DNA from 3 places in the Nonomuraea sp. NPDC048892 genome. Region 3 is predicted to be linked to each of the others. Evidence: riboswitches for the same ligand, from Rfam matches in the RefSeq annotation. Region 3 holds a riboswitch; each other region holds the start of a gene.

Region 1 (3,268 bases), on a different contig from region 3:
GCCTCGCGCAGGCCGGGCAGCGTCTCCCTGCCCGACCACATCTGCCGGGCCCGCAACATGGCCAGCACCAGGTCCACCCGCACCTGGCCGGTCGGAGCCTGTCCCAGCACGTGCAGGCCGTCGCGGATCTGGGCGTCCTTCACCTCGCACAGCCAGCCGTCCACGTGCAGGATGAAGTCGTCGAACTCGCTGTCGTGCGGCCGGTCGGCCAGCCCGAGGTCGTGGTCGAGCCGGGCGGCCTGGATCAGCGTCCAGATCTGCGCCCGGACGGCGGGCAGCTTGGCCGGGTCCATGGCGGCGATGGTGGCGTGCTCGTCCAGCAGTTGCTCCAGCCGGGCGATGTCGCCGTAGGTGTCGGCGCGGGCCATCGGCGGCACCATGTGGTCGACCAGCACGGCGTGCGCCCTGCGCTTGGCCTGGGTGCCCTCGCCCGGGTCGTTGACCAGGAACGGGTAGATCAGCGGCAGGTCGCCGATGGCGGCGTCGGTGCCGCAGGCGGCGGACATGCCGGCCGACTTGCCCGGCAGCCATTCCAGGTTGCCGTGCTTGCCCACGTGCACCATCGCGTGCGCGCCGAACTCGGCCGACAGCCAGCAGTAGGCGGCCAGGTAGTGGTGGCTCGGCGGCAGGTCGGGGTCGTGGTAGATGGCGATCGGGTTCTCGCCGAAGCCGCGCGGCGGCTGCACCATCACCACCAGGTTCCCGGCGCGCAGCGCGGCCAGCACGATGTCTCCGTCGTGCACGAACAGCTCGCCCGGTGGCGGCCCCCAGTGCCGTTCCATCCCGGCCCGCAGCCGCTCGGGGAGCGTCCGGTACCAGCTCTCGTACGATGCGGCGGAGATGCGTACCGGGTTGCCCGCGAGGTGCTCCTCGGTCAGCCAGTCCTGGTCCTGGCCGCCGGCGGCGATGAGCGCGTGGATGAGCGCGTCGCCGTCCTGCTCGGCCACCCCGGGGAAGCCGTCGCCCAGGTCGTAGCCCGCCTCGGCGAGCCGGGCCAGCAGCCGCACGGTGCTGGCCGGGGTGTCCAGCCCGACGGCGTTGCCCACCCGGGAGTGCTTGGTCGGGTACGCCGACAGCATCACGACCAGGCGACGCTCGGCGGGCGGGGTGTGCCGCAGCAGGCCGTGCCGTACGGCGATGCCCGCGACCCTGGCGGCCCTCTCGGCGTCGGCGGCGTAGACGGTGAGCCCGTCCTGGTCGATCTCCTTGAACGAGAACGGCACCGTGATGATCCGCCCGTCGAACTCGGGGATCGCCACCTGCGAGGCCGCGTCGAGCGGCGAGAGCCCGTCGTCGTTCTCCTCCCACGCCTGCTTCGAGGTGGTCAGGCAGAGTCCCTGGAGGATCGGCACGTCCAGCGCGGCGAGCGCGCCGACGTCCCAGGCCTCGTCGTCACCGCCGGCTCCCGCGGTGGCCGGCCGGGAGCCGCCCGCCGCGAGCACGGTCACCACGAGCGCGTCGGCCGCCCTCAGCGTGTCGAGCAGTTCGGGCTCGGCCGTACGCAGCGAGGAGCAGAAGACCGGCAGCGCCTGCCCGCCCGCCTCCTCGATGGCGGCGCAGAGCGTCTCGACGAACGCGGTGTTGCCGGCCATGTGATGCGCGCGGTAGTACAGCACTCCCACCACCGGTCCGCTCCTGGAGCCGGTCACGCGCTCCAGCCGTCCCCAGGACGGTGCGGGTGCGGGCGGCGCGAAGCCGTGCCCCGTGAGCAGGACGGTGTCGGTCAGGAACGCGTGCAGCTCGGCCAGGTTCGCCGGTCCGCCATGGGCGAGGTAGGCGTGTGCCTCGGCGCAGACGCCGCCGGTGACCGTGGACAGCTCCATCAGCTCGGCGTCCGGGGCCTGCTCCCCGCCGAGGACCACGACCTGGCGCGGCTGCGCCAGCAGCGCGTCCAGGCCCTCTTCCCAGGCCCTGCGTCCGCCCAGCAGGCGGACGACGACCAGATCGACGCCTTCGAGCAGGTCCGGCAGGTCTTCTGCGGCCAGCCTGGCGGGGTTGCCCCATCGGTAGGCCGCGCCACTGGCGCGGGCACTCAACAGGTCTGTGTCGGAGGTCGAGAGCAGCAGAACGGTAGGGCTGTCGCCAGGCACGACGCATCCTCCCTCGGGGTCCTCGCCCCGGTCGCGGGTGTCGCGACGGCAGGAGTCTCCTGGCTCCCGGATCAGCGCTCACCCCGGCCTTCCCACCCGTTGCCGGGTCGTGGCCTGCGGTGGGGTTCGCTCCCCGGTCACGGTGGCGGGACCGCGCCGGTTTCGCACCGGCTTCCTCCCTTTGCCATCGCCTACCGGGAGCCTACGGCAGGAGCTGCCCCCGCCAGAAGTGGCGTTACCATCCTCATCGTGTCCATAGCCGACTTTTCCGGACGAGTGCGCCCTGATGCCTGTCCGGGAGCGCTACAGGTGCACGAGGCCGCGGACGGTCCGCTGGCACGGGTTCGCCTGCCCGGCGGCGCCGTCACCGCTCCTCAGCTCCGCGAGATCGCGGCCTGCGCGGACGAGCTCGGCTCGGGGGTGATCGAGCTCACCTCACGGGCGAACGTGCAGGTGCGCGGCCTGCGCTCGGCGTCCGCCTTCGCCGCGCGGATCGCGTCCGCGGGCCTGCTCCCGTCCGCCGCGCACGAACGGGTCCGCAACATCGTCGGCTCGCCGTTGAGCGGGCGGGGCGCCACGGGGTCGCTCGACACGCAACCGATGGTGGACGCCCTCGACCGGACGCTGTGCTCACGTGCCCGCCTCGCCGGGCTGCCGGGACGGTTCCTGTTCGCGCTGGACGACGGCACGGGAGACGTGACCGGGCTCGGCGCGGACGTCACCTTCGTGGCGGCGGGCGCAGGACCAGGGCGGCTGCTGCTGGCCGGCGCGGACCTCGGGCTCGACGCCCGCCCGGACTCGGCGATCACCCTCATGATCGCCGCGGCTGAGGCGTTCCTCGACGAACGAGCTGCGCACGCGGCGTGGCGCATCCACGAGCTGGCGGACGGCCCCCGGCGCATCGCCGCCCGCCTGAACGGCCTCACCGCCGGACCACCCGGCGACTCGGACGACCCGGACGGCTCAGGACACTCCGGCGGCTCCGGCGGCTCCGGGGAGGCGAGCCGGCACGCCGCCGCTCCAGCCGAATCGCCCGAATCGCCCGATCCGCCCGCCATCAGGCGCGCCGGACGCATCGCCCAGCGGGACGGCCGCGTCGCGCTGGAAGCTCTGGTGCCACTGGGCCGGTTGACGCCCGCCCAGGCCGTGGCGCTCGCGAACGCAGGACCCACGGTGCG
Region 2 (3,268 bases), on a different contig from region 3:
CCGTGGGCGAGCGGGCGATGGTCCTGGCGGCGGGCGGGATCACCGACGGCCGCCAGGTCGCCGCCTCCCTGTGCCTGGGCGCGGACGGCGTGTGGGTGGGGACGCGCATGGTCGCCTCGCACGAGGCCCGCGTGCATCCCGAGCACCACCGGCGGCTGGTCGCCGCCGCCGGGGACAGCGCCGTGCTCACGTCGATCTTCGGGCCGGAGTTCCCGCGGTTCAACCCCATGCGGCTCCAGCGCAACCGGGTGGTGGCCGAGTGGAACGACCGGGTGGCGGAGATCCCGGCCGATCTCGACTCCCTTGACCCGGTCGGCACCACGATCGTCCAGGGCGAGGAGGCGCCGGTACGCAAGTTCCCCCTGCTGCTGGCGGTCGCAGAGACGGAGGCCGACTGGGAGGAGATGCCCTGGCTGATGGGACAGGGCGTCGGCCTCGTCCACGACATCAAGCCCGCCGCGGACATCGTCACCGACATGATGGAGCAGGCCGAACAGGTGCTGACCGGTTTCGGGGCCGCGGCTCGCGACCGGAGCCCATCCTGAAGGCGCGAACGGCGCCGCCCGTCCCTTCTTGTCGTGCTTTCTCAGCGCCATTCGATGAAGGCGGCGGTGTCGCCGAGCGTGGCGAACTCTCCGGTTCGCTCGATCTTCTGGGGTGTGGATCCCGGCTTGGTGTCGCTGAGGTAGTAGTCCATCGCGGCCCCCTTCTGGGAGAGGAACGCGAACCTCCGGCCGTCCGGTGAGATCACCATGGCGCGGTTGCGGTGGTCGTTGCTGGGGAGGATGGGCGGCCCGGGCTTCGCCCCCGGGGCGATGTCGAGCGCGGCGAACCTGCCGTTCTCGCCGCACAGCACCGTGTCGTCGTCGAGCCAGCCGTCATAACAGGCGAGGTATCTGCCCTTCTCCACGAGGTCCAAGCCCACCCCCTGGGTCTGCGCCGGGACGTCGAGGACGTAGCCTTCCGCCAGCAGGCGTCCGCCGTCCGGTGAGAGGAAGGCGCTATTGGCCACCACCGCCTGGCTCGGCGTACTCCCCACCATGACGAGGTGCTGGGCCGTCCGCACCTCGAAGCGGTCGACTGCCTTGTGGTCCCCGGCGAGCGCGCGGCTCGCGATCCGGTCCTTGGTCGAGACCCCGGGGTCGTCGGTCACCTCGTACGTGAACCAGACCGCGCTCCCGTCCCGGGAGAAGGCCGCGTTGTGCTCGTGCGGGGTGTTGCCGAAGTCCTCGTTCCCGGTCAGGTCGGTAAATTTCCCCGTACGGTCGACATAGCCGACATGCGTGGCCCGGGTCTCCGGGTCTTCGGTGACCACGGCCATCTTCGTGAAGTCCTGGTCGAAGAGCGATCGGATGGCGGTCACATCCCCGGCATCAGCGGGCAGTTCATCGGGCTCGCACAGTCGTCTCACGGCGGTGTTGGGCTCGGATGCGTCGTACTCGGTAATCGCCGTGTCCGGCAGCCGGAACTCCGCGTGCGCCAGGTGTTTCCAGCTCTGCGGGTTCCAGCCGTCGAGGTTGACGACCCCGCCGCTGCCGTTCCCCCGCGAGCAGACCGCCGTGATGATCATGTTCTGCTGGGTGAAGTCCGCACTGATCGCGGTCTCCGAGGCTCTCCGACCGGTGACCTCGCGCTCCTCGGCGGCCGAGGAACAGCCGGCGAGGCTCGCCGCCAGGACCAGCGCGAGAAGGGACGCCGTCGCTCTCGGCCTGTCAATCACGCGTCTCTCCCCCATCCGACTTCGACCGGCGATCCCTACGGTGCGCCGGCGGGTGTTGAGAACGTGTTGAGCCCGCGTTGAGAGGCCGAGGAGCATCGATGCTCACGGGCACCTGCCATACGCGCGCCGTGCCCGGTCGGCGCTGGTGTGCATTGACTCGAACGGGAGGAAAGGATACGTTCCGGTAGATTTCACGGTTGTCCAAGGGAAATCCGGTGAGAAGCCGGTGCGGACGCGCCACTGTATCCGGGACGTAGATCCCGGGAGCCAGGTCGCTTGGCCGCCGTGACCTCGTTATGGGACGCGTCACCCCGAGGAGGCTCGCATGAGTGGTTTGACCACTCCGTCCACCATTCCCTTCCCCCGCCTGCGCCCTTGGCTGCTGGCGGTTCCCGTGCTGCTGCTCGTCGCTTACCTGGTCCTGATGGACAACGGCGCGGTCTCCCAGACCGGCGCCTTCCTGCACGAGCTCATGCACGACGGGCGGCATCTGCTCGGCGTGCCCTGCCACTAGGGGCCGGAATGGTACGCACGTACCTGGTCAGAGGTCTGCTCGTGGGCCTGCTGGCCGGACTGATCGCGGGCACGTTCGCCTTCGCCTTCGGGGAACCGCACGTCGATGCGGCCATCGCCCTGGAGGAGGCCGCGGCCCAGGCCGAGGCGCCGGAGCCCGCCGCCGAGGAGGCCGGGCACGGCCACGGCGAGGAGGCCGAGGTCAGCAGGCCGGTGCAGAAGGCCGGGCTCTTCCTCGCCACCGGACTGTACGGGCTGGCCGTCGGCGGCGTGTTCGCGCTCGTGTTCGCGGGCCTGCGCGGACGGGTGGGACCGCGCTCCGACGGGCCGCTGGCGCTCGCCACGGCCGGAACGGCCTTCGTCGCGGTCATCCTCGTTCCATTCGTGAAATATCCGGCCAACCCGCCTGCGGTGGGTGACCCCGACACGATCAACAGCCGCACGGTGCTCTACGTCGTGATGATCCTCGTCGGGCTGGCGGCGACGGCGATCGCGGTGGCCACCGCCCGCCGGGTCACCGCCGATCCGTGGGCCCGGTGGGTGGCGGCGGTCATCGGCTTTCTCGTCCCCGTGGGCGCGGCCTGGGCGCTGTTGCCGGCCGTCGACGAGGTGGCCGACGGCTTCCCCGCCACGCTGCTGTGGGAGTTCCGGCTCACCTCGATCGGCACCCAGCTCGTCTTCTGGGCGGCCTTCGGCGTGCTGTTCGGCTGGGCGAGCGAGCGAGCGGCACGCCGTACGAGCGGCATGCCGCTGAGCGCAGTCCCGTCGAGCTCGGGTCCGAGCTGAGCGGAGTGCTGTTCGTCCGGCACGCCACGACGCCGGGCATGCGCGCCGCCCGCTTCCCGGCCGAAGAGGACGCCGACGCGGCGGATCTGGCCAGAGCCGCCGCGCTCGGCCCGGCGCTCGCCGCGACGGTGGCGTGGGCGTGGGCCGCTCCTGCCCGCGCGGCACGGCAGACCGCCGCCGCGCTCGGACTGGACGCGCGAATCGTCCCGGCGCTCGCGGAGGCGGACTGCGGCCGGTGGCGCGGCCTGC
Region 3 (3,268 bases):
GCCGCCGGCCAGGTGGGCTGCCAGGTTGACCGAGCCGAGGTTGCAGACGGCCGTCTCGGCGTCGCTGGTGACCTCCAGGATCTCGGTGCACAGGTTCGACAGGTGGATGACGTTCTCGGGGCGGGCGGTCTGGTTGGAGGTGCGGTTGGCGGCGTCCTTGAACGTCATCCAGCCGTTGCCGGTCTGGGCGAGGGTCCGCATCATGCGGCCGTAGAGGGTACGCGCCGAAATTTGCCTGACATATCGCCCGGCGGCCTCATAAGCGCGATATTTCGCCTCGAACTCCGCCCCGTACAGGTCGGTGAGCTCGGGCACCTCCTTCGGGTCGAACAGCGACCACATCTCGTCAGCCTCGACCCGCCGCATGAACTCGTCGGGCACCCAGTTGGCCAGGTTGAGGTTGTGGGTGCGGCGGGCGTCCTCGCCGGTGTTGTCGCGCAGTTCGAGGAACTCCTCGATGTCGGCGTGCCAGGTCTCCAGGTAGACGCAGGCCGCGCCCTTGCGCCGCCCACCCTGGTTGACCGCCGCCACCGAGGAGTCGAGCGTGCGCAGCCAGGGGACGATGCCGTTGGAGTGGCCGTTCGTGCCCCTGATGAGGGAGCCGCGCGAGCGCACCCGGGTCCACGAGATGCCGATGCCGCCCGCGTACTTGGACAGCCTGGCCACCTGCCCGTACCTGTCGTAGATGGCTTCGAGCTCGTCGCGCGGCGAGTCGAGCAGGAAGCAGGACGAAAGCTGCGGGCGGCGCGCGCCGGAGTTGAACAGGGTGGGCGAGCTGGGCAGGTACGACAGCGTGGACATCAGCCCGTACAGCTCGGCCGCCTCGGCGACGCTCTCCGACAGCCCGCAGGCCACGCGGAGCAGGAAGTGCTGGGGCCGCTCCAGCACCGCCCGGCTCTCGGGGTGGCGCAGCAGGTAACGGTCGTAGACCGTGCGCAGCCCGAAGTACTCGAAGCGGTCGTCCGCGTCGTCCGGCACCAGCGCGTCGAGCTCGGCGGCGTGCGCGGCGACGAACTCGGCCAGCCCGTCCTGGACAAGCCCGGCCGCGTGGGTGGCGGCGACGGACTCGGAGAACGTGCGCACCCCCTGCCCGGCCGCCTCGTCGGCGATCTCCTCGGCCAGCAGCCGGGCGGCGACCCGGGAGTTGGCCGGGTCGGCGATCACCCTGGCGGCGGCCTCCTCGATGGCCAGGCGGCGGTCAACCTCAACGATCTGAGTCACGTGCTCTCTCTCCTCGCGAGCTCATCCCCGTGAGGGCACGCGAGAGCACGACGGCCAGAGGTCTCCCCCGCCGCGGCGCGCTCCGGCCCGCCCTCGAGGCCCTGAACACTTCACACCGCTGGCAGGTCTTCGGGCTTGCGGGCGTGCTCGATGGCTCCTACTGGCCGTCGCTTCCCGGATCTCTCCAGTGCGTATGACGGCGGTCGTTCCCGCTCACCGCTGCGGGGCAGCCCCGGAATCGCACCGGGTTCCCTTTTGCTCCGCCTCGGGTGAGGCGAACCAGCGACGACCAGGATCCTACATCTAGTGGCCGTTCCCGCAACTACCCCAGCATGTTGTGGCTTTGGTGGCGTCGATCAAACCGAGATCGCGCAGCGTCGCCCGGGTGCGGGCGATCTCCGTGCCGAGCCAGAGCGCGAAGTCGTCGCCCGCCAGCGGGATCGTCAGCCAGCCCGCCGTCCGGCAGGCGGCCTCCCACGCCCTCGACCCCAGCACCTCGTCACACATGCGCACGGCCGCCTCGCGCCGCTCCGCGGGCATGTCCTCGGGCCCGAACGCGGCCACCCAGTCGGCGAAGTCCACCCGTACGCCGCATTCGAGCAGCGTCGGCGCGTCGAGGTCGGGCACGCGCCGGGCCGAGGACACCGCGAGCGCCCTGACCCGGCCGCGGCCGATGCCGGTGCGCCAGTTGGACAGGGGGCCGGCGGCGGCGGTGGCCCGGCCCGCCATCAGCGCGGCGACGGCCTCGCCGCTGCTGGGATAGCCGGTGTAGTCGACCTGCCTGGTGTCGGCGCCGAGCGCCTTGGCGATCAGGCCGAAGAGCAGGTGGTCGGGCTCGCCCTGCGGCCCGCCGGTCAGCAGGGTCCGGCCGGGGCCGGCGAGCAGCCGGGCGCAGAAGTCGTCGAAGTCGCGCAGCGGCGAGCCGTCGGGCACGACCACCACCTCGGCCTCGCCGCTCAGCCTGGCCAGCGGGGTGCCGGTGTCGAGCAGGCTCTGGCCGTTGTTCAACTCGGCCGCGGTGAGCGCGGGCAGGCCGGTCACGGTGATCATCGAGCCGGCGCCCAGGCCGGTGCCGGCCTCGAACCCGGCCGCTCGGGCGGCTCCGGCGAACGCCTGACCGACGCGGGCCCAGCGCCGCCGGTCGGAGTTGATCGAGAATCCGGTACGCGGTGCGGCCAGGCGCTCACCTGCGCGCTCGACACCGCACCCGGCGGCGCAGGCCGCCAGGCCGAGGCCCCAGGCGATGAAGCCCCGGCGGCGCATGATCGTGCTGCCCAAATCCCCCATTACTCTAGGTTATTAACCCATTACAAGTGGCTATACACCGGGGTCCCGGTCAACACACAAAATCACTATTTTTGCCGCTTTTTCATGATTTTTAGGCTTATCTGACTTTCTTTCCGACTCCCGCCATGAGGGACGACGGCAGCGACCAGTCACCCACCAGCTTGGGCCGGTCGGGACGCCAGTCGGTGGCCTGCACGAGCCCCGGCGGCTCCAGCGGGAAATCGCCGAAGAACGCCCGGATCTGCGCCGGTGTGCGGTCGGCCCCGTTGCGCGAGGACGATCCCCGCTGGACGCTCCTGGCCCGCTCCTCGTCCTCGATGCGGCCGAGCGTCGTCGCGTGCGAGATCACCAGATGGCTGCCCGGCGCCATCCGTTCGCGCAGGACGGCCACCGCACGCTGCGGGTCCCGCTCGTCCGGCAGGAAGTGCAGGATCGACACCATCAGCACGGCCACCGGCCGGTCGAGGTCGAGGAACTCACCCGCCTTCGCCAGCACCTCCTCGGGATCGAGCAGGTCGGCCTGGACGAAACAGGCCCTGCCCGGCGAGCGCCGGAGCAGGACCGTGGCGTGGGCGGCGACGACGGGATCGCGGTCGACGTAGACGACTTTGGCCTCGGGGGCCACCTCGTGCGCGCTGCCCTGGGTCGGCAGCCCGCTGCCGAGGTCGATGAACTGGGTGACCCCGGCGCGGGCCACATAACGCACGGCACGCTGGAGGAAGGCCCGGTTCGCCCGGGCCAGCGGGACCGCCTCCGGGAT

What was found. A riboswitch is a leader RNA that binds a small molecule or an ion and turns the genes downstream of it on or off. The one in region 3 is predicted to bind cobalamin.
Region 1: linked by a shared signal. The riboswitch ahead of cobN (cobaltochelatase subunit CobN) and the one ahead of AB0C28_RS09770 (ribonucleoside-diphosphate reductase subunit alpha) in region 3 are both predicted to bind cobalamin.
Region 2: linked by a shared signal. The riboswitch ahead of AB0C28_RS50920 (CbtB-domain containing protein) and the one ahead of AB0C28_RS09770 (ribonucleoside-diphosphate reductase subunit alpha) in region 3 are both predicted to bind cobalamin.

What each region holds. Positions count from the first base shown of each region.
Region 1 covers NZ_JBEZFZ010000036.1:51,625-54,892, reverse strand. The annotation lists gene cobN (cobaltochelatase subunit CobN) at 1-2,090, opposite strand, end outside; cobalamin riboswitch at 2,143-2,268, opposite strand; gene cobG (precorrin-3B synthase) at 2,340-3,268, shown strand, end outside.
Region 2 covers NZ_JBEZFZ010000036.1:60,805-64,072, reverse strand. The annotation lists gene AB0C28_RS50930 (nitronate monooxygenase) at 1-545, shown strand, start outside; gene AB0C28_RS50925 (hypothetical protein) at 587-1,720, opposite strand; cobalamin riboswitch at 1,886-2,015, shown strand; gene AB0C28_RS50920 (CbtB-domain containing protein) at 2,046-2,234, shown strand; gene AB0C28_RS50915 (CbtA family protein) at 2,243-3,019, shown strand; gene AB0C28_RS50910 (histidine phosphatase family protein) at 3,025-3,268, shown strand, end outside.
Region 3 covers NZ_JBEZFZ010000003.1:6,445-9,712, forward strand. The annotation lists gene AB0C28_RS09770 (ribonucleoside-diphosphate reductase subunit alpha) at 1-1,221, opposite strand, end outside; cobalamin riboswitch at 1,324-1,520, opposite strand; gene AB0C28_RS09775 (tripartite tricarboxylate transporter substrate-binding protein) at 1,525-2,508, opposite strand; gene AB0C28_RS09780 (SAM-dependent methyltransferase) at 2,606-3,268, opposite strand, start outside.